3 regions of the Pseudomonas aestiva genome follow, and region 2 is predicted to be linked to each of the others. Evidence: predicted binding sites of a transcription regulator. Region 2 holds the regulator's gene; each other region holds the start of a gene.

Region 1 (7,582 bases), 1.3 Mb from region 2:
CGCACCAGGCCTTCACGAAACAGCGGATGGTCGTCGGCGACGATGAAACGTTGCATCTCTGGCTATCCTGGGGCCCGGAACACCGGTCGCAACGCCGGGGTGGCCCAAAGCCTTTAGTCTAGCGCAGCGGTCAGAAGTGGACCACTTGGTAAAACGCTTGGGCCGCCGCGGCGCTCAGCCGTTTTGCGCCAGGCCGCGCGGCGCGGCCAGCGGCTCCGGCGCAGCCTCCGCAGCGCCCGCGCCCAGCTTCCGCCGCATCAGCCACTCGAAGGCACCGGTCAGCAGCAGCGCCGCACAGGCCAGTCCGAATGCCAGACCCCACCAGACGCCATGGGGGCCGATACCCAGCTGGACGCCCAGCAGCCAGGCACCACTGGCGCCGATCAGGCAGTAGCAGAGCAATCCGCCGTAGAAGCCCAGGCGTGCCTGGCGGATACCCCGCAGCGCACCCTGGGCGATGCTCTGGGTACCGTCGAAGATGACGAACACCGCCGCGATCAGCACCAGCTGGCGTGCCAGCTCCGCCACAGGGCTCTGCGCATCCGCCAGGAACAGCCTCACCAGCCAGCCGGGAAAGCTCCAGAACAGCAGGGCGATGCCCAGCATCACCAGGGCGCCGCCGCCGATGGCCAGTCGCCCCACCAGCAGGGCTTCGCGCGGCCGCCCGGCGCCCTGGTGCTGGCCGATGCGGATGCTGGTGGCATAGGAGAGTCCGGCGGGCAACATGAACACCAGGTACACCAGCTGATTGGCGATCTGATGGGCCGCCAGCGCCGTGGCGCCCAGGGCGCCCATGCACAGCGCCGCCGACAGGAACAGGCAGGCTTCCACCGCATAGGTGCCACTGATCGCCAGGCCCTGGCCGAGGGTGTCGGCGAGGGCACGGCGATCCGGACGGCGCAGATAGCGACGCAGGGGATAGGCGGCATAGGCCGGATGGCGGGCGATATACAACGCCAGGCCCAGGGCCGCGCCATTCATCACCACCGCAGTCACCGCGCCGATGCCCGGCAGCCCGGGTTGCGGCAGGCCGCCCCAGCCGTGCAGCAGCGCCAGGTTGAACAGGGCATTGAGCAGCGCCGCGCCGAGCACGATGGTCAGCACCGGTCCGGGGCGGTCCAGAGCGCTGGTGAAGCCGCGCAGGGTCATGAACAGCAGATGGCCGGGCAGGGCGAAGGCCAGGCAACGCAGGAAGACGCCGGCCGCCTGACGACTCTCTTCGGGCTGGCCGGCCAGGGCCAGCAGGGGTTCGATATGCCACAGCAGGGTACCGGCCAGCAGCGCCAGCACCCCGGCGATCCAGATCCCGGCCGCAGTGACCGCCGCCACCCCTTCGGTATCCCCCGCACCCCGGCGCAGCGCCGCCAGATTGGCCACCGCGGTGATCACGCCCACGCAGATCACCGAGACGAAGGAGTAGACCGCCGCTCCCAGGCCGCCACCGGCCAGGGCTGCCGGGCCCAGGCGGCCCATCATCAGGGTGTCGGTGAAGACCATGGCCACATAGGCCAGCTGCGCACCGATCAGGGGCAGGGCGAGACGCAACAGCGCGAGCAGTTCGAGACGCGGCAGAGACATGGGTGGATCTCGCTGAGCAGGTGGCCGATGTTTGACAAGAACTCATTGTTGGATGCGGGCGCGCCGCCCACAATCGGAAAATAACCATGCCATCCATGAGTCTGAGTCATGCCCGAGCACCCCTCGCGTCTGCCGCCGCTGTATGCCCTGCGCGCCTTCGAGGCCGCCGCTCGCCACGGCTCCTTCACCCGCGCGGCCCAGGAGTTGTCGCTGACCCAGAGTGCGGTCAGTCGCCATGTGCGGACGCTGGAAGAGACCTTTGGCTGCCGCCTGTTCGAGCGCGCCGGGCGTCAGCTGGCGCTGACCGAGCCCGGCAAGCTGCTCTTGCCGGGGCTGAGCGAGGGCTTCGAGGCTCTGGCGCGGGCCTGCGGCAATCTCGCCGTGGCCGAGGGCACCCTGAGACTCAAGGCGCCCACCACCCTGTCGCTGCGCTGGCTGCTGGCGCGTCTGGCGCGCTTTCGCCAGCTCAGTCCGCAACTGGACATCCAGCTCACCAGCGTCTGGATGGCCAGTGACCGGGTCGACTTCGTCCATGAGCCCTTCGATTGCGCGGTACTGCTCGGCGACGGCCGCTTCCCGGTGGACTGGGAGGTGGTGCCGCTGTTCGAGGAGTGGCTGGTGCCGGTCTGCTCGCCGGCTGCCGCCCGGGAGGGCGCCTGGGACCTGGCGCGACTGCAGAGGGAAGAACTGCTGCATCCCACCTTCGACCGCCGCGACTGGCGCCGCTGGCTGCAGGCCATGGGCCTGACCCAGGCGGTGCCCCTGAGTGGTGGCCAGGTGTTCGACACCCTGGAGCTGGGCATGGCCGCTGCCGCGCGTGGCTACGGGGTTTCCATCGGCGATCTGGTGATGCTCGCCGAAGACGTGGCAGCCGGACTCATTGCCTTGCCCTGGCCCGAGGCGGTGGCCAGCGGTGATGCCTATTACCTGGTCTGGCCGCGCAATCGCCGGGGGCAGGCGCGCCTTCGCCAGCTGGCTGATTTCCTGCAGCGGGAAGTGGCATCCCAAAGCCTTCCAGAGGTCGTCCGCCATAAATAAGGCGCCAGACTGCTGTCATTCGCTTTAGTTCATCGTACCTCTGCCGATAAAATAAAAGTCAACCGCCAAGAAGACCGCCCTAGAGCGGTCGGTCCCTGATACCGCCCTTGCCCTCAAATTCGTACTGCCCTACAGGGATGTAGGCGCTTTGGAGCCCCCATGGTCATTTCCCCGCGTCGTAGTATCGCCCGACAACTTGCCTTGGCCCTCAGTCTGGTACTGATTGTCGTGATCGCCGGCAGCTGTCTGTTCGCCCTGCATGCCTTGAGCGTGTCCATCGAAGGCACCCAGCGCAAGCACCTGGGTAGCGAGGCCCGGCTGCTCTCCGATCAGCAGCAGACCTTTCTCAGCACCCTGAAGATCAGCACCCAACGGCTGGCCAACCTGTTCGAGCGCCGCTTCGATGGCGGCCTGAGCCTGGCCGGCGAGCGACTGCCCCTGGGCAGCGCCACGGCCCCCGCCCTGCTGTTCGCCGGTCAGGCGCTGAACAGCGACTTCAGCCAGGTCGACGACTTCACCCGGCTGACCGGTGGCGTCGCCACCATCTTCGTCCGCGATGGCGACGACTTTACCCGTATCACCACCTCGCTGAAGAAGCAGGACGGCAGCCGCGCCATCGGTACCCAGCTCGATCGCAAGCACCCGGCCTATGCCGGATTGCTGCAGGGTCAGAACTACGTCGGGCGCGCCCAGCTGTTCGGACGCTCCTACATGACCCAGTACACCCCGGTCCGCGACGGCGGCGGCAAGGTCATCGCCGTGCTCTTCGTCGGCTTCGACTACACCGACGCCCAGGCCCAGCAGCTGGCCCAGCTGACCCAGCTGCGCATCGGCGAGACCGGCTCCCTGGCCCTGCTCGACGAGCAGGGCAACTGGCTGGTGCCGCCGGCCAATGCGAAAAAGAATGACGAACTGCTCGCCGCGCTCAAGAGCGACCCCAAGCAGCGCGAACACACCTGGCAGGACGGCAATGAAGACTTCCTCAGCGTCAGCGCGCCGGTCGCCGGCGAAGGCTGGACCGTGGTTGCCACCCTGCCCAAGGCCGAGCTGGACGCCCCGGTGCACGCCGTGGGTCTGCGCCTGGCCATCGGCAGCCTGATCGCCCTGGTGCTGGCGGTACTCGCCTCGGTCGTCCTGCTGCGCCACAAGCTGAGGCCGCTGGGCCAACTGGTGGAGCGGGCCCAGGCCCTGGGTCGCGGTCAGCTCAGCGTGCGCGTCGAAGCGCGCAGCCAGGACGAGATCGGCGAACTCGCCCAGAGCTTCAACCAGATGGCCGATGCCCTGGCCTCCACCGTCGAGCAGGTCCGTGGCTCTTCGCGCGCGGTCACCGAGCGTTCCCAGCAACTGAGCCAGCTCTCCGACCAGACCCTGAGACGCTCCGCCGAGCAGTCCAGCCAGATCGATAGCATGGCCAGCGCCGTGGAGGAATTCAGCGCCACCGCCCAGAACATCGCCGACGGCATGCAGCGCACCGAACGCCTGGTGCAGGAAAACGCCCAGCAGACCCGCACCGGGACTCAGGCCATGCAGGGCGCCTCGGGCGCCCTGGAGCAGATCGCCGATTCCCTGGCCAGCACCGCCGAACTCATCAAGGGCCTGGACGGCCGCTCCCAGCAGATTGGCGGCATCATCGGCGTCATCAGCGGGATCGCCGAGCAGACCAACCTGCTGGCGCTCAACGCCGCCATCGAAGCGGCCCGGGCCGGCGAGCAGGGCCGCGGCTTCGCCGTGGTCGCCGATGAAGTCCGGCAATTGGCCGGTCGCACCAGCGAGGCCACCCGCGAGATCTCGCAGATGATCGGCGCGGTGCAGGGCGAGACCCAGCGTGCCATGGGCGCCATCGACGAAGGCAATCGCCTGATGGAACAGGGCCTGGCGCGCAACGCCGACGTGGCCCAGGCGCTGCGCAGCATCGACCAGCAGGTCGCCGAGGCGGTGGAGCAATTCTCCGGCATCGCCCAGGCCACCGCCGAGCAGAGCACCACAGCCACCGCCCTGAGTCGCAACATCCAGGCGATCGCCGTGGACAACGCCGCCCAGCGCGATGCCGCCGAGGTGCTGGCCGGTACCGCTGGCGAGCTGCGTCATCTGGCGGAAGACCTGAGTGCCGAGGTCGGTCGGTTCAGCTGACCGGCGCGTTCCGGCAGCAGCGAAAGGGAGGCTCAGGCCTAATGCCAGTCAGTTAAGAGCTTCACCTTGACGCCTGACTGTCGTCGCACAGAATCCGGTGCTTGATTCCTCAAGCACCGGATTTTTTATGCGTATTGCTCAAGCCTTGGAAATGACTCGCGAGCTCTCTTCGGCCACACAGACACTGGAGGCCCTGGGCGAACTGCTCGATCCTGAGCTGGTCAAGACCGCCCTGGAAACGGCCGGAGTCGCTACCCTACGCAAACGCAGGCTGCCGCTGGAATCCATGCTCTGGTGCGTCATCGGCCTGGCCCTGTTTCGTCGCCTGTCGGCCTGGGATGTGGTCAACCAACTGGACATCATGCTGCCCGGTCAGAAGCCATTGGTAGCGCCCAGCGCGGTGGTGCAAGGCCGTCAGCGATTGGGAAGCGACGCTGTACGGGAGGTGTTTCAACTGACCCAACAGCGCTGGCATGAGACGGCCGAACATCCAGGCTGGCAGGGGCTGCGCTTGCTCGGTGTGGACGGCGTGGTCTGGCGCGCTCCGGACACGCTCGAAAATCGCGAGCGCTACGGCTCGGCGATCAATCAGTACGGTGATGGAGGATTTCCCCAGATCCGCATGGTGTGCCAGATGGAACTGACCAGCCATTTGCTGGTAAGCAGCGCCTTCGACGCTTATGCCAGCAATGAAATGAAGCTGGCCGAGCAATTGATCGAGGGCACCCCCGACCATTCGCTGACGTTGTTCGACAAGGGCTTTTACTCTTTAGGTCTGCTACATCGCTGGCAGCGAACCGGTAACGAACGGCACTGGCTATTGCCACTGCGCAAAGACGCCCAATACGAGGTGATACGCTCACTGGGCAAGCAGGATGCGATTGTCAGCCTTCGAACTTCGCCGCAGGCCCGCCGACAATGGCCCGGCTTGCCGGACACCTTGCAGGCGCGACTGCTGAGCAAGACCGTCAAGGGCAAGCGGCGCCAGATCCTTACTTCCATGACGGACCCTGGGCGTTTCGTCTCCGATGAGATCGTCGATCTCTACAGCCACCGCTGGGAAATCGAGCTCGGCTATCGTGAGATCAAGCAGGGTCTACTCGATGGCCGTTACACGCTACGCAGCAAAACGCCCGACATGGTGGCGCAGGAGCTATGGGGGCTACTGCTGGGATACAACCTACTGCGTTATCAGATGGTACAGATGAGTCGCCAGTGCCCGGGAGTTCATCCCTGCGAGATGAGCTTCTCCGCCTGCAGCTGGGCCATCCTGAAATTCCTGCTGAGCCTTTCGCTGAATAGCCCTGGCAACATCCCACGTGATATGGCCGAACTGCACGCCTTGGCACCGCACTTCGTTCTACCGCATAGGCGCGATTACCGGGCCTATCCGAGAGTCATCAAGGCCAAGCCCTCGAAGTATCCGACCAGAAAAAAAATGCCAGTCAGCTTAACTGACCGGCATTAGGCTCAGGCCTCCCTTTTTCATTCCTGCGCACCTTGGCCCTTGCCTGGCTGCAATACTCTGACTACTGTATGCAAATACAGTATAAGAGGAGGGGTGTCATGGGCGTATCCAACGAGGCGGTGCAGGCCGTCGAACGCATGCTGACCACGCTGCGGGCGGAGCGGGACGATTATCGCGAGCTGGCCCACCAGTGGCGGGCCATGTGCTTCGAGCTGGCCCAGGAAAACCAGGCGCTGCGAGATCGCCTGCAGGAGCCGCCGCGACACTACGGCCCGCCTGCCGGCGCCTAGTGACTCGCCCGATACTGCAGCGCTTCCGCCAGCTGTGGCCGCTGGATTTCGGCCTGGCCGGCGAGATCGGCCAGGGTGCGGGCCACCTTGACCACCCGGTGCAGGGCGCGCAGGGACAGATTCAGGCGTTCGCCCGCGCCCTCCAGCCAACGCTGATCGGCCTCGCTCAGGGCGCAGACCTGGTGCAGTTGATCGAGGCCGAGCAGGGCGTTGGGTCGCCCCTGGCGCGCCAGCTGAATGGTCCGGGCGTCGGCCACCTGGCGTGCGGCTTCCGCCGTGGTGAGCTCACTGGCCGCTGAGGCGCCCAGCCGCAGGTGCTCGCGGGCTACCGTCAGGTGCAGGTCGATACGGTCCAGCAGCGGACCGGACAGCTTGCCGCGATAGCGCTGGATCTGCTCCGGGCTGCAGCGGCAGCGGCCGCTGGGATCACCCAGGTAGCCGCAGGGACAGGGATTCATCGCCGCCACCAGCTGGAAACGGGCCGGAAAGCGCACCCGTTCCCGCGCCCGGGCGATGACGATTTCGCCACTCTCCAGGGGCTCGCGCAGCACCTCCAGCACCTTGCGATCGAATTCGGGCAACTCGTCGAGAAACAGTACCCCGCGATGGGCCAGGGTGATCTCGCCGGGACCGGGTCGGCTGCCGCCGCCCACCAGCGCTGGACCGGACGCCGAATGATGCGGCTGGCGAAAGGGTCGCTGCGGCCAGTGTTCCAGCGGCTCGGGGCCGGCCACCGAATGGATGGCGGCCACCTGCAGCGCCTCTTCTTCATCCAGGGGCGGCAGCAGCCCTGGCAGGCGACTGGCGAGCAGGGTCTTGCCGGTTCCCGGTGGACCGGCCAGCAGGAGACTGTGGGCACCCGCCGCGGCCACCACCAGGGCGCGCTTGGCCGCCTGCTGGCCCTGCACCTCGGCGAGATCGGGATAGGGCAATGGGGTGCGCAGCAGGCCGCTGGGCTGATAGGGGGCCAGCACGGCCTGGCCACTCAGGTGACCGGCGAACTCCAGCAGGTGATCGACCGCCAGCACCCTGAGGCCACTGGCCAGGCAGGCTTCCTCGGCGTTGGCGCGGGGCACCA
Region 2 (7,582 bases):
CGAGGCCAAGGAGCTGGGCTGGGATGACGTGACCCCGGTGGACATGGTCGGTCTGGAAGTCGGCTACCGGCTGATCCCCATGGTCGATCGCAACCAGGGTGGCCAGCTGCTGGCGCGGATCAAGGGCGTGCGCAAGAAGCTGTCCCAGGACCTCGGCTTCCTCATGCCGTCGGTGCACATCCGCGACAACCTTGACCTGCTGCCCAACGCCTATCGTCTGACTTTGATGGGCGTCAGTGTGGCCGAGGCCGAGATCTATCCGGATCGCGAACTGGCCATCAACCCCGGTCAGGTCTACGGCTCCCTCAACGGCGTCGCCGCCAAGGATCCGGCATTCGGTCTGGAGGCCGTCTGGATCGACGTCACCCAGCGCGACCAGGCCCAATCCCTCGGCTACACCGTGGTCGATGCCAGCACCGTGGTTGCCACGCACCTCAATCAGGTGCTCTTCAAGCACGCCCACGAGCTGATCGGTCACGAGGAAGTCCAGCAATTGCTGCAGGTGCTGGCCAAGAGTTCGCCCAAGCTGGCCGAGGAACTGGTGCCCGGCATCGTCTCCCTCTCGACCCTGCTCAAGATCCTCCAGCAGCTGCTGCAGGAGCAGGTACCGGTCCGCGACATCCGTACCATCGCCGAAGCCATCGCCAACGTCGGGCCGCGGAGTCAAGATCCCGCCGCCATCGCGGGTGCCGTGCGGGTCGCCCTGTCCCGCGCGATCGTCCAGAACATCGTGGGAATGGAGCCTGAGCTGCCTGTTATCACCCTTGAGCCAAGGTTGGAACAGATGTTGCTAAGTAGTATGCAGAAGGCCGGTCAAGGCGCCGAGGACGGCATGTTCCTCGAGCCTGGCATGGCTGAAAAACTGCAGCGTTCCCTTATCGAGGCAGCGCAGCGTCAGGAAATGATGGGTAAGCCAGTGGTGCTGCTGGTGGCCGGTGCGATCCGCGGGATGATGTCCCGCTTCGCCCGGATGGCGGCACCGAACATGAGTGTACTGGCCTACCAGGAAATTCCGGACAACAAGCAGGTCACCATCGTCGCTACCGTTGGCCAGAATGGCTGAGGTCTAGATCATGCAAGTCAAACGTTTCTTCGCTGCCGATATGCGTCAAGCCATGAAGTTGGTACGCGACGAGCTGGGCCCGGATGCCGCCATCCTCAGCAACCGCCGGGTCGCCGGCGGGGTCGAGCTGACCGCGGCGCTGGACTACCAGGCTCCGGCACCGGCCGCGCCCAACGCGGAGCTGCAGGCGGAGTTGCGCAAGACCCATGCGAAGATCGCCCAGGCCCATGCCGACCTCAGCATCCGCGCCCCGGGCGTGCCCTCGGCCGCGCCGAAGGACAAGCAGCTGCTGGGCGCCATCAGCGCCGCCGACAGCCGTCGCGAGCCGGTGATCGCCCCGCCACGTGCCCCTCAGCCCACCGCCGCCGCTGCGCCTGCCGCCAGTGCCGCGCCGGAAGACCGCCGCGCCCTGGAAGCCATGCGCAGCGAACTCAGTGGCCTGCGTGAACTGCTGGAAGTCCAGCTTGGCTCCATGGCCTGGACCCAGGTGCAGTCCACCCGTCCGCAACAGGCCGGCCTCTGGCGCCGTCTGCAGCGCATGGGCCTGCCCGCCGATCTGGCTCGCCACCTGCTCGACAGCGTCGCCAAGATCCAGGACCCGCGGCATGCCTGGCGCATGCTGCTGGCCAATTTCGCCCAGCTGGCCAAGACCACCGACGCCAAGATCCTGGAGGAGGGCGGTGTTGTCGCCTTCGTCGGTCCGGCCGGCATGGGCAAGACCACCACCCTGGCCAAGCTCGCCGCCAACTACGTGCTCAAGTACGGCCCCCAGAGTCTGGCGCTGGTCAGCATGGACAGCTTCCGCATCGGTGCCCAGGAGCAGATCAAGACCCTCGGCCGCATCCTCGACGTGCCGGTCACCCTGGTCGATCCCGGCCAGTCCCTGGCCCAGGCGCTGGCACCCCTGGCGCGCAAGCGCCTGGTGCTGATCGACACCGCGGGCATGCCCGCCAATGATCCGGCGCTCAAGGTGCAGCTCGAAGCCCTGGCCAACCGCCAGTTGAAGATTCGCAATTATCTGGTACTGGGTGTCACCAGCCAGAGCCAGGTGCTCAAGGCGGCCTACCACAGCTATCGGCGCTGCGGCCTGAGCGGCTGCGTGCTGACCAAGCTGGACGAAGCCGCCAGCCTCGGCGAAGCCCTGGGCCTGGCCATCAGCCAGCGTCTGCCGGTGGCCTATATCGCCGACGGCCCGCGTATCCCGGACGACCTGCATCCGGCCCGCAGCCACCAGCTGGTGAGCCGTGCGGTGAGCCTGCAGGCCTCCGAGGAGCCGAGCGAAGAAACCATGGCCGGCATGCTTGCCGGCCTGTATCAAGGCAATGCCCGCCGCGCCGGTTAGCGCAGACGAACGGTAGTGGTGCATTGCATGCCTGGGCACGCCAAATGCACTTAGTCTAAAGTGTGACGGATTTCAATCAAAGGTATCAGGCAATGGGTAGCATGCATCCCGTCCAAGTCATAGCGGTCACGGGCGGTAAAGGCGGTGTCGGCAAGACCAATGTGTCGGTCAACCTGGCCTTGGCCCTGGCCGATATCGGGCGGCGCGTCATGCTGCTCGACGCCGACCTGGGCCTCGCCAACATCGACGTTCTGCTCGGCCTGTCGCCCAAGCGCACCCTGGCCGACGTCATCTCCGGCGAGTGCGAGCTGCGCGACGTGCTGCTGCACGGCCCGGGCGGCATCCGCATCGTTCCGGCGGCCTCGGGCACCCAGGCGATGGTCAATCTGACGCCGGCCCAGCACGCCGGTCTGATCCAGGCCTTCAGCGACATCAGCGAGAACCTCGATGTGCTCATCGTCGATACCGCTGCCGGCATCGGCGACCAGGTGGTCAGCTTCGTTCGCGCCGCCCAAGAAGTCCTGGTGGTGGTGTGCGACGAGCCCACCTCCATCACCGATGCCTACGCCCTGATCAAGCTGCTCAATCGCGACCATGGCGTCACCCGTTTCCGGGTTCTGGCGAACATGGCGCTGACGCCCCAGGAAGGTCGCAATCTCTTTGCTAAGCTGACCAAGGTGACCGACAGATTCCTGGATGTCGCCCTGCAGTATGTGGGCGCCATTCCGTTCGACGAGGCGGTGCGCAAAGCCGTACAGAAACAGCGCCCCGTGTTCGAAGCCTTTCCGCGTGCCAAGGCCTCGCTGGCCTTCCGTGCGGTAGCTCAGAGAGTCGATGGCTGGCCGTTGCCCGCCAATCCGCGCGGCCATCTCGAGTTCTTTGTCGAGCGCCTTGTGCAACCAGCCATCGGTACCCACGCATGACAGCATCCAGCGGGCTTCGCATGTACAGCAAAACCTCGGAACGTACCCAGCAGGAGCAACTCATCAACCGCTACGCGCCGTTGGTGAAACGCATCGCCTACCACCTCCTGGCGCGTCTGCCGGCCAGCGTGCAGGTCGAGGACCTGATGCAGGCCGGCATGATCGGTCTGCTGGAGGCCTCGCGCAAATATGACGCCGGCAAGGGCGCCAGCTTCGAGACCTACGCCGGCATCCGCATCCGCGGCGCCATGCTCGACGAGGTCCGCAAGGGCGACTGGGCGCCGCGCTCGGTGCACCGCAACACGCGCATGGTCACCGACGCCATTCGCGCCGTGGAAGCGCGCACGGGTCGCGACGCTAAAGATTCCGAAGTCGCGGCCGAACTTAAATTGAGTCTGGATGAGTACTACGGCATCCTTGGCGACACCATGGGGAGTCGCCTGTTCAGTTTCGACGACCTCATGGAGGGTGGTGAGCATGGGCTCGAGGAGAGCGGTTCGCATGAACTCGAACCCGGTCGCGGTCTGGAAGACGAGCGCTTCCGCAAGGCCCTGGCCGACGCCATCGCCAATCTTCCGGAGCGTGAACGTCTGGTGCTCTCGCTGTATTACGACGAGGAACTCAACCTCAAGGAAATCGGCGAGGTGCTGGGCGTGAGCGAGTCACGCGTCTGCCAACTTCACAGTCAATGCGCGGCACGCCTGCGGGCGCGGCTGGCGGAATGGCGTTCGCGTTAACCGGCTGGTACTCAGGCTACTACGATTGCTTAGGCGCGCCTTGCGGCGTGTGTGCGGATTAGGACGGAGGTCGACTTGGACAAGAACATGAAAATCCTCATCGTGGATGATTTTTCCACGATGAGACGCATCATCAAGAATTTGCTGCGCGATCTGGGATTCACCAATACCGCCGAAGCAGACGACGGCAACACCGCCCTGCCGATGTTGCAGAGCGGCAACTTCGATTTTCTCGTCACCGACTGGAACATGCCCGGCATGACCGGCATCGACCTGCTGCGCCAGGTACGCGCCGATGCGCGCCTGAAGACCCTGCCGGTGCTGATGGTGACCGCCGAGGCCAAGCGTGAGCAGATCATCGAAGCCGCTCAGGCCGGCGTGAATGGCTATGTGGTCAAGCCTTTCACCGCCCAGGTGCTGAAAGAAAAGATCGACAAGATCTTCGAGCGGGTGAACGGCTGAAGAAAGCCGCGGGGACGTTATGGATCAGCTTGGCACCAACAGCTTCAGCGACTTCGAGTCGAATCTAAAACAGCACGCCCAGGAGCTGGTGAAATGCCTGGAAAGTGGCGACTTCACCCAGGCGGTGCATGTCATCAATGAACTCAACCAGTTGCGTGACCGGGGGCTCTACCAGGAAGTCGGCAAGCTGACCCGCGAGTTGCACAACGCCATCGTCAACTTCGAGATCGATCCGCGCGGCATGGCCGGCGAAGAGGTCTCCCAGATCAGCGATGCCACCGATCGTCTCTCCTACGTGGTGAAGATGACGGAGAACGCCGCCAATCGAACCATGGATCTGGTGGAGGAGAGCGCGCCCCTGGTGGGCAACTTCGGCGACGAAGCCCGTGCCGTGCATGCCGACTGGAAGAAGTTCATGCGCCGGGAAATGGGCGCGGACGAATTCCGCGAGCTGGCCAAGCGCGTCGATGCCTTCCTCAGCCACAGCGAGAGCAGTGCCGAACAACTGTCGGCCAAGCTCAACGACATCCTCCTGGCGCAGGACTACCAGGACCTTACCGGTCAGGTGATCAAGCGCGTGGTCAATCTCGTCGGGCAGATCGAGAAAGACCTCGTCAAGCTGGTGATGATGGCCAGCCAGGTCGATCGCTATACCGGCTTCAGTCACGATCACAGCGCGCTGATCGAACAGAATCGAAAAGAAAAGACGATGAAGGGTGAAGGTCCGCAGATTCATGCCGATAAGCGTGAAGACGTCGTGGCCGCTCAGGTCGACGTCGACGATCTTCTATCCAGTCTGGGCTTCTGACCCAGACCCTCTTGGGGAGTGCAGGAATGAGCTTCGACGCCGATGAAGAGATCCTCCAGGATTTCCTGGTAGAGGCCGGCGAGATTCTCGAACAGTTGTCGGAACAATTGGTCGAGCTGGAAAGCCGTCCGGATGACATGGATCTGCTGAACGCCATTTTTCGTGGCTTCCATACCGTAAAGGGCGGTGCCGGTTTCCTGCAGCTCCATACCCTGGTCGAGTGCTGTCATATCGCGGAAAACGTTTTCGACATCCTGCGCAAGGGCGAACGCCGCGTGGATGCCGAACTGATGGATGTGGTGCTGCAGGCGCTGGATTCCGTCAATGAGATGTTTGGTCAGGTTCGGGAACGCGAAGAGCCGACCCCGGCCTCGCCCGAGTTGCTGGCGGCGCTGGCCCGCCTGGCCGATCCGGCCGGCAGCGAACCGGCGCCGGTAGCGGCTGCGCCCGTAGCTGCCACTCCGGTGGTCGCGGCACCGGCGCCCGCCGCTGCTGCTGCAGCTGCCGAGCCGGAATTGAGCGATGCCGATTTCCAGAATCTGCTCGATGCCCTGGGTAGCGAGCCGAGTGCGGCAGCGGCAGCGCCTGCGACCGCCGGTGGTGACGACATCACCGATGACGAATTCGAAGCCCTGCTTGATCAGTTGCACGGCAAGGGCAAGTTCCATGACGCGCCGGCCGCTGCGCCGGTTGCTGCCGCAGCGCCTGCTGCCGTTGCCGCAAGCGGTGATGACATCACCGACGATGAATTCGAGGCCCTGCTGGACGAATTGCACGGCAAGGGCAAGTTCGTCGCGAACGAGGCCGCGGCACCGGCCGCAGCAGCCCCGGCTGCAGCGGCTCCGGCGGCGGCGGGTGGTGACGAGATCACCGACGACGAATTCGAATCCCTGCTCGACGAATTGCACGGCAAGGGCAGATTCAGTGGTCCCGCGGCAGTTGCCGACACTGTAGCCGCACCTGCTGCTGCTGCGCCGGCACCGGTAGCTGCGCCTCAGCCTGCACCTGCACCCGCGCCGAAACCGGCTCCGGTTGCCGAGGCCGCGGTGCCCAAGCCGGCAGCGGCAGCGCCCGCCGAACGTCCCACCAGCGAGGCGGAGACCACCGTGCGGGTCGATACCGCACGGCTGGACGAGATCATGAATATGGTCGGCGAGCTGGTACTGGTGCGTAACCGCCTGGTGCGTCTGGGCCTGAACAGCGGCGACGAGGCCATGGCCAAGGCCGTGTCCAATCTCGACGTGGTCACCGCCGATCTGCAGACCTCGGTCATGAAGACGCGGATGCAGCCGATCAAGAAGGTCTTCGGCCGCTTCCCGCGCCTGGTCCGCGATCTGGCGCGCAGCCTGAAGAAAGAGATCAATCTGGAGCTGGTCGGCGAAGAAACCGACCTGGACAAGAACCTCGTCGAGGCCCTGGCCGATCCGCTGGTGCACTTGGTGCGCAACGCGGTCGACCACGGCATCGAAGGACCGGCCGAACGTGAAGAGAACGGCAAGTCCCGCGCGGGGCGTGTAGTGCTCTCCGCCGAGCAGGAAGGCGACCATATCCTCCTGTCGATCTCCGATGACGGCAAGGGCATGGACGCGGATCTGCTGCGCAACAAGGCCGTGGAAAAAGGCCTGCTCGACCGCGACGCGGCCGATCGCCTGACCGAGACCGAGTGCTTCAACCTGATCTTCGCCCCGGGTTTCTCCACCAAGGCCGAGATCTCCGACATCTCCGGTCGTGGCGTGGGCATGGACGTGGTCAAGACCAAGATCAGCCAGCTCAACGGCACCCTGAACGTCTACTCGACCAAGGGCCAGGGCTCCAAGATCGTCATCAAGGTGCCCCTGACCCTGGCGATCATGCCGACGCTGATGGTGATGCTGGGCAACCAGGCCTTCGCCTTCCCGCTGGTCAACGTCAACGAGATTTTCCACCTCGACCTGTCCCGCACCAACGTGGTGGACGGCCAGGAAGTGGTGGTGGTGCGCGACAAGGCGCTGCCGCTGTTCTACCTCAAGCGCTGGCTGGTGCCCAATGCGGCCCATGTGGAGCAGGGGGAAGGGCATGTGGTGATCCTCTCGGTGGGCACCCAGCGCATCGGCTTCGTGGTCGATCAGCTGGTGGGCCAGGAAGAGGTGGTCATCAAGCCACTCGGCAAGATGCTGCAGGGAACGCCCGGCATGTCCGGAGCGACCATCACCGGCGACGGGCGCATCGCGCTCATCCTCGATGTGCCCAGCATGCTCAAGCGCTACG
Region 3 (7,582 bases), 120 kb from region 2:
GCTCTATCGCCGCTAGACGTCGTTGACGTAGCGGGTGCGCCCGGCGCCCAGGCCGAACAGCGTGGCCAGCACGGCGATCAGGGTAAAGAGCACGCCCATGGGCGCCCAGCCGTGGGTGGCGTCGTGGATGATGCCCACCAGCAGCGGACCGAGCGAGGCCAGGCTGTAGCCTGCGCCCTGAGCCATGCCCGACAGCCGCCCGGCGGTTTCCGCATCCCGCGAGCGCAGCACCAGCAGGGCGAGGGCCAGGCTGAAGGTGCCGCCCTGGCCCAGGCCGAGGATCACCGCCCACAGCCAGAGACTGCCGACGGGGGCGTACAGGCAGCCGAGCAAGCCGGCGAGGGTCAGACTCATCACCACCACGATGGCCAGGCGCTGGTCCTGGCCGCGGGTCGCCAGCCAGGGGGCGGTGAGGGCGCTGACCAGCTGGGTCATCACCGAGCCCGACAACATTAGGCCGGCCTGCACCATGCCCAGGCCGCGATCCATCAGCAGGGTCGGCAGCCAGCCGAAGACGATATAGGCCAGCGACGACTGCAAGCCCATGTAGAGGGTGATCTGCCAGGCCAGCCGATTGCGCCACAGCGAACCCCCAGCACCCCGCGCCGGTGCGGTCGTGGGCGCCTGGCGCAGCTGTGGCAGCCACACCAGCAGCGCGATCACGGCGACCAATGCCCAGGCGGCGAGGGCGGGCTGCCAGTGGCCGTCGAAGGCTTCGGCAAGGGGCGCGGTGGCCCCGGCGGCCACGGCGGCGCCAATGCACAGCATCATGGTGTAGAGCCCCATCAACTGGCCGGCCTGGGCGGGAAAGTCGCGCTTGACCAGGGCCGGCAGCAGTACGCCAAGGATGCCGATGCAGGCGCCGGCGATCAGGCTGCCGAGAAACAGCCCAAGGGGCGGCAGCAGGCTGCGCAGGACGATGCCACAGGCGAGCAGCGCCAGGATGGCGCCCAGGGTGCGTTCGCTGCCCCAGCGGCGCGCCAGGCGCGGAGCCAGGGGCGCGAACAGCCCCAGGCAGAGCACCGGCAGGGTGGTGAGCAGGCCGATGGCACTGCTGGACAGGCCCGTGCTGGCCTCGATCTGCCGCAGCAGGGGCGCCAGGCTGGAGAGGGCCGGGCGCAGGTTGAGGGCGATGAGCATGAGGCTGGCGAGCAGCAGGCCGCGTTGCCAGGACGTGAGATGGGAAGTCGCTGAGGAAGACATGAGCACTGCTATGACCGGGGAAACCGCCAATGCTAGCGCACCCTGGCCATAACGCACGGCGCTTCCATTCGCTACCCTGCAGCGGGAAAAAATAGTTGGCGGACCGGCTAAAAAATCGCCAGTTCGTTAATCGCCGCACCGCCGCTCGCTTGTCCGGGGTCAGCTGGAGGTTTTCCACGAGGTTATCCACAGCAACTGTGGATTACCCTCGGAAAACAGCCCTTTTGCTTTGGCGGGCGATCTGTTAAGCGCGGCCGGTGCCCGCCAGCAGACGGGCATTTGCTACTATTACGCCCCTTCGCGCTGCCTGTCGAACCAGCGCCACCGCTGAACCGGAGTAACGATGACCGATCCCATTCGCCTCACCCAATACAGCCACGGTGCCGGTTGTGGCTGCAAGATCGCCCCCAAGACCCTGGAGACCATCCTGGCCGGCAGCGGCGCCCAGCACCTGGATCCACGGCTGTGGGTGGGCAATGCCTCGCGCGACGACGCGGCGGTCTATGGCCTGGATGACGAGCGCGGGGTGGTCTCCACCACCGATTTCTTCATGCCCATCGTCGATGACCCCTTCGATTTCGGCCGCATCGCCGCCACCAATGCCATCAGCGACATCTACGCCATGGGTGGCGATCCGCTGCTGGCCATCGCCATTCTCGGCTGGCCGGTCAACGTGCTGCCGCCGGAAGTGGCGCGCGAGGTCATCGCCGGGGGGCGGCGGGTCTGCGACGAGGCCGGCATTCCCCTGGCCGGCGGTCATTCCATCGACGCCCCCGAGCCGATCTTCGGCCTGGCCGTCACCGGGATCGTGGAAAAGCGCCATCTCAAGCGCAACGACACCGCGACCCTGGGCAGTCGCCTCTATCTGACCAAGCCGCTGGGCATCGGCATCCTTACCACCGCCGAGAAGCGCGCCCTGCTGCGGCCCGAGGATCGCCATCTGGCGCGCGACACCATGTGCCAGCTCAATCGCCCTGGCAGTCGCTTCGGCCGCCTGGCCGGGGTCACGGCGATGACCGACGTCACCGGCTTCGGCCTGCTCGGCCACCTGGTGGAGATGGCCGACGGCAGTGGCCTCACCGCCGAACTCGACTTCGCTGCCATCCCCCGCCTCGAAGGGGTGGAGTTCTACCTCCAGCAGGGCTGCGTGCCCGGCGGTACCGAGCGCAACTTCGACAGCTACGGCAGCCGCATCGCCCCGCTGGCCGAAGACCGCCGCCAACTGCTGTGCGATCCCCAGACCAGCGGCGGCCTGCTGGTGGCCGTGGCGCCCGAGGGCGAGGCGGAATTTCTCGCCGTCGCCGCGGAACTGGGCCTGGCCCTGCAACCCATAGGGCAACTGGTGGACCGGCGCGCCCATGCGGTCGAGGTGGCCTGATGAGCCAGCGTGAGGATGCCCGCGACCTGCAGGCGCTGTTCCTGAGCGATATTCCCCTGGTCGATGTCCGCGCCCCCGTGGAGTTCGGCAAGGGCGCCTTTCCCCAGGCGACCAATCTGCCGCTGATGAATGACCTGGAACGCCAGCGCGTCGGTACCCGCTACAAGCAGCAGGGTCAGCAGGCGGCGTTGCAACTGGGTCATCAGCTGGTGTCCGGGACAGTGAAGGAGGCGCGCATCCAGGCCTGGGCCGACTTCGCCCAGGCGCATCCCGAGGGCTATCTCTATTGCTTCCGTGGCGGCTTGCGCTCGCAGATCAGCCAGGAATGGCTGCGCAGCGAAGCCGGTATCGCCTATCCGCGGGTGGTAGGGGGCTACAAGGCCATGCGCACCTTCCTCATCGACACGCTGCAGCAGGCGCTCGCCGAGTGCGGCTTCGTGGTGGTGGGCGGCATGACCGGCACTGGCAAGACCGAAGTGGTGGCCCAGCTCGACAACGCCGTCGATCTCGAAGGCCACGCCAACCACCGGGGCTCCAGCTTCGGCAAGCGCGCCACGCCGCAGCCGGGGCAGATCGATTTCGAGAACAGCCTGGCCATCGACCTGCTGCGGCGTCGCCATGCAGGGCAGGCGCAATTCGTGCTGGAAGACGAGTCGCGCCTGGTCGGTCGCTGCTCCCTGCCGCTGGAATTGCACCAGGGCATGCAGCAGTACCCCTTGGTCTGGCTGGAGGACAGCCGGGAAAACCGCATCGAGCGCATCCTGCGCGACTATGTCATCGACCTGGCGGCGGAATTCATCGGCCTGCACGGCCCCGAGCAGGGCTTCGCGCTGTTCGCCGAGCAGTTGCGCAAGAGTCTTTCCGGTATCGCCAAGCGTCTGGGCGGGGAACGCTTCCAGCGCCTGTCGGCCATTCTTGAAGAGGCCCTGGCGGAGCAGGAGCGCTCGGGCGACGTCGCGGTCCATCGTGGCTGGATCGAGGGACTGCTGGCGGAATACTACGACCCCATGTACGCCTATCAGCGCGAGAGCAAGGACTCCCGGGTGATCTTCAGTGGCGATCAGGCCACCGTGGTCGAATTTCTGCGCGACCGGCGCTGAACAGCCTCCGCGCTTGGCGGTCTACGCTGCGGTTATCCGGCCGTTCCGGCCGGCTGCAGGTCGCAAGGAAACAAAGAGATGAAAGCGAAACTGGTTCCTGTTCTGGCCGCCACCTTGGCTGCCGTGGTACTCGCAGGGTGCTCGGGCAAGGTGGTCAATCGCGATAGCTGCGCCGCCCAGACCCGTTCTGCCTGGCAGGAGCTCGACCTGGCCAAGGCCGAAGGCTTTTCCGGTACGGTGAGCTATTCCAAGGCGCTGGCGCTGCTGTCCACCGCCAAGACGCAACAGCAGGTCGAGGCCTACACCGGCTGCGTGAAGAATGCCGAAAAGGCGAGCTTCTATATTCGCGAGTCCCGCGCCGGTCGTTGATCGGTCGTGCGGCTGGCAAACGGCCGCCATCCAAAGCGACGTCGGCATAACCGCGTGCGACGGATAGCGGTCCGTTAGCCCCCAGCCCCTCAAGAATCGGCTTCTGCGGACGACAGCGTCGGTAGAACTCATTCCGTTGGGGTGCCGTATGAAAGGGATTGCCCGCTATCGCCTGGCCAATTGGCGAACCGCGACCAAACTGGCCGTGGGCTTTGGCCTGGTGCTGCTGCTGACCCTGGTGGTGGCCTTGCAGGGCGGGCTCGCGCTCAAGGACGTGGAACATCGCTTCGGTTCCCTGCGCGACATGGCCGCGGTCAACCGGCAGGTGATGCAGCTCCGCGCCCTGGAGCAGGGTTTTCGCCTCAGCGGCGAGGCCACCCAGGCCGAGCACCTGCGGCAGGCGCTGCCGGCGGTACTCGATCACCTGGGGCAGCTCGCGACCGAGGTGGGCAGTGCCAACGCGGCCGATATCGACGCCGCCCGCGCGGCCACCCAGGCCTATGGCGCCGCCTTCGCCGACTATGAGCGCCTCAACACCTCACGCCGTCTAGCGATGGAAGGGGCGGCCTTCCTCGTGGAGGGCGCGGCCAACAGCCTGGACATCCTCCAGTCCGGCCTGCTGGATGACGGTGCCTATGCCCTCAAGGACTCCGGTGGCAAGCAGGGCGCCGAACTCCTGACCCTGTCGCAACAGGTCGGCGAACTCTATCGCCTGATGCTCAAGAGCCTCGACGAAGCCCAGGCGCGGGCGAGCAAGAGCACGGTGGACAATCAGCCGCTGCCGTCGGCCAGTGCCGCATTGGAGCTGTTGGCCAAGGTAGAGCCGCAACTGAGCGATCCGGCCTATTCCTCGGTCATCCAGGACGTCTCCACCAACATCAAGGAATTCATCCGCCGCCTGGGCGACTATGCCGCCGCCATGGCCCAGGAGCAGGCCGCCGGCGCGCGCATGACCAGCCTGGCCGAGACCGCCGTGCAGCGGGTTGATGCCCTCTACGGCCAACAGGAAGTCGAACTGCAGGCGATGATGACCAAGCGGCTGCTGACCATCGGTGGCGTGGCCCTGCTGGCGTTGATCGTCGGCGCCCTGGCCGCGCTGATCATCACCCTGGCCATTGTCCGGCCGCTGCGCAAGGTGATCGCCGCTGCCGAACGCATCGCCCAGGGTCAGCTGGACGTCGAATTGACGGTGGATCGGGGCGACGAGATCGGTCAGCTGCAGAGATCCAGCGCCAGCATGGTGGCGGCACTGCGCGGCATGGTCCTGCAGTTGCAGAACGGTATCGGCCGACTCGGCCAGTCCGCGGCTGCCCTGGCCGAGCAGGCGCGCGAGGCGCAGCTGGGCGTGACCCGCCAGCGGGAGGAAACCGATCAGGTGGCCGCGGCCATGGCCGAACTGGCCGCCACGGCCCAGGGGGTCGCCGCGGACGCCGAGGCCGCTGCCGGTGCCGGCGATCAGGCCGAACGCCAGGTCAGCGATGGCCAGGCGGTGATCGGCCGCAGCCTGGCCGGTATCGAGACCCTGGGGGTGGACGTTCGCGCCGCTGCCGAGCGGCTCCAGGGCGTGTCCCACGACAGCCAGGCGATCAGCAGCGTGCTCGACGTGATCAAGGCGGTGGCCGAGCAGACCAATCTGCTGGCGCTCAACGCGGCCATCGAGGCGGCGCGCGCCGGGGAACAGGGTCGCGGCTTCGCCGTGGTCGCCGACGAGGTCCGCGCCCTGGCGCGCCGTACCCAGCAGTCGAGCGTCGAGATCGAACAACTCATCGTGGTGCTGCAGAAGGGCAGTGGCGAGGCGGTCGCGCGGATGCAGCAGAGCGAGACCCTGCTGGCCGGGACCCTGGGCAGTGCCGGTGATACGCGGCGCGCCTTTGCCGGTATCGCCACGGCGGTGGCCAGCATCCAGCAGAAGAATCAGCAGATCGCCGCGGCGGCGGTCCAGCAGCGTGGGGTGGCCGAAGAGGTCGCGGTCAATGTGACGCGCATTCGCGACGGCGCCGATCAATCCAGTCAGGCGATGGCGGCGACGGCCTCGGCCAGCCGCGAGCTGGCCGAGCTGGGTGACGAACTCTCGCGCCTGGTGCAGCGCTTCCACGTCTGACCGGCGCTGTTACTGAGCGTTGAGCGCCTGGCCGGTAGTGCCCTGGCTGGCCGGGCCAAGCAGATAGAGATAGACCGGCAGGATGGCGTCCGCCGCAGGCACCCGGGCCGGGTCCTCCTCGGGATAGGCCGCCGCGCGCATGGCGGTACGGGTACCGCCCGGGTTGACGCTGTTGACCCGGATACCGGCTTCTCCAAGCTCCTCGGCCCAGACCTGCATGAGGCCCTCGGTGGCAAACTTGGATACCGAATAGGCGCCCCAGCCAGCCCGGCCCTTGCGACCGACACTGCTGGAGGTGAAGATCACCGAGGCCTCACCGGCAGCCTTGAGCAGGGGCAGCAGGGCCTGGGTCAGGGCGAAGCCGGCCTGGACATTGACCTGCAGCACCTGCGCCAGGGCCGTGGCGGGCGTCTGCCCCAGCAGTACCCGCGGCCCCAGCAGGCCGGCGTTGTGCACCAGTCCATCCAGACGACCATGACATCGCTGCAGGCGCTCAGCGACGGCGGCATAGGCCGCCGCATCGGCCTGTTCGAGATCCAGCACCAGAGTCTCGGCCCGGCCGCCGCCGGCCTGGATCTCCTGGCGCACCTGATCCAGCGCCGCGGCATCGCGGCCCTGGAGAATGAGGGTCGCGCCCAGGGCGGCGCAGCCCTTGGCCAGGGCGGCGCCGATGCCGCGACTGGCGCCGGTGACGAGGATGATACGGTCTTTGAGCAGCTCGGCCGGAGCCTGGTAGTCGAACATCTGAACCCCTAGCAGCCGCACAGTGCGCGATCGAGCAGCGCACGCAATTCCAGCGGATGGTCGATGATGGCGTCGGCACCCCAGTGCTCGGGGTGGTCGTCCGGATGGATGTAGCCGTAGCGCGCCGCCACCGTCTTGCTGCCGGCGGCGCGGCCCGACTCGATGTCGCGCAGGTCGTCGCCGATGAACAGGGCGGTCTGGGGATCGACATCCAGTTGCCGGCAGGCCAGCACCACCATCTCCGGGTCCGGCTTGCTGTGCGTGACGTGGTCCGGGCAGACCAGGCAGGCCGAGCGCTCGGCCAGGCCCAGGCGCTGCATGATGGGCTCGGCGAAGCGCACCGGCTTGTTGGTCACCACGCCCCAGCGCAGCCGGGCAGCGTCTAGATCGCGCAGGATCTCTTCCATGCCGTCGAACAGCCGGGTATGGACCGCGCACTGCGTCTGGTAGCGCTCGAGGAATTCCAGGCGCAGCGGTTCGAGTTCGGCGCCCAGCGGATCGACCTCGAAGCCGGCCAGGATCATCGCCTTGGCACCGCCGGAAATGACGCCGCGCAGGCGGGCCTCGTCGGCCGCTGCCAGGCCCTGGTCCTGGCGCATGGCCTGGATGATGGCGATGAAATCCGGCGCCGTGTCCAGCAGGGTGCCGTCCATGTCGAAAAGGACCGCTTGCAGACGCATGGCCTAG

Evidence for each region. The regulator FliA, encoded in region 2, starts transcription of late flagellar genes. The targets are predictions, from matches to a motif close to CTAAAGTTTNNNNNNNNNNNGCCGNTAA.
Region 1: the regulator FliA is predicted to act here: its motif matches at 2,639-2,666, upstream of AABM56_RS21430 (methyl-accepting chemotaxis protein).
Region 3: the regulator FliA is predicted to act here: its motif matches at 4,139-4,166, upstream of AABM56_RS15820 (methyl-accepting chemotaxis protein).

Annotation. Positions count from the first base shown of each region.
Region 1 covers NZ_CP150916.1:4,617,211-4,624,792, reverse strand. Annotated here, with positions in the region: gene AABM56_RS21445 (response regulator transcription factor) at 1-56, opposite strand, end outside; gene AABM56_RS21440 (NorM family multidrug efflux MATE transporter) at 175-1,578, opposite strand; gene AABM56_RS21435 (LysR substrate-binding domain-containing protein) at 1,687-2,616, shown strand; gene AABM56_RS21430 (methyl-accepting chemotaxis protein) at 2,776-4,746, shown strand; gene AABM56_RS21425 (IS4 family transposase) at 4,874-6,214, shown strand; gene AABM56_RS21420 (hypothetical protein) at 6,313-6,504, shown strand; gene AABM56_RS21415 (YifB family Mg chelatase-like AAA ATPase) at 6,501-7,582, opposite strand, start outside.
Region 2 covers NZ_CP150916.1:3,283,398-3,290,979, reverse strand. Annotated here, with positions in the region: gene flhA (flagellar biosynthesis protein FlhA) at 1-1,063, shown strand, start outside; gene flhF (flagellar biosynthesis protein FlhF) at 1,074-2,405, shown strand; gene fleN (flagellar synthesis regulator FleN) at 2,498-3,328, shown strand; gene fliA (RNA polymerase sigma factor FliA) at 3,325-4,065, shown strand; gene AABM56_RS15255 (chemotaxis response regulator CheY) at 4,153-4,527, shown strand; gene AABM56_RS15250 (protein phosphatase CheZ) at 4,547-5,335, shown strand; gene AABM56_RS15245 (chemotaxis protein CheA) at 5,362-7,582, shown strand, end outside.
Region 3 covers NZ_CP150916.1:3,406,482-3,414,063, reverse strand. Annotated here, with positions in the region: gene AABM56_RS15845 (DUF4892 domain-containing protein) at 1-16, shown strand, start outside; gene AABM56_RS15840 (MFS transporter) at 13-1,203, opposite strand; gene selD (selenide, water dikinase SelD) at 1,547-2,581, shown strand; gene mnmH (tRNA 2-selenouridine(34) synthase MnmH) at 2,581-3,681, shown strand; gene AABM56_RS15825 (hypothetical protein) at 3,760-4,050, shown strand; gene AABM56_RS15820 (methyl-accepting chemotaxis protein) at 4,199-6,151, shown strand; gene AABM56_RS15815 (YciK family oxidoreductase) at 6,161-6,895, opposite strand; gene mupP (N-acetylmuramic acid 6-phosphate phosphatase MupP) at 6,904-7,575, opposite strand; gene ubiG (bifunctional 2-polyprenyl-6-hydroxyphenol methylase/3-demethylubiquinol 3-O-methyltransferase UbiG) at 7,579-7,582, opposite strand, start outside.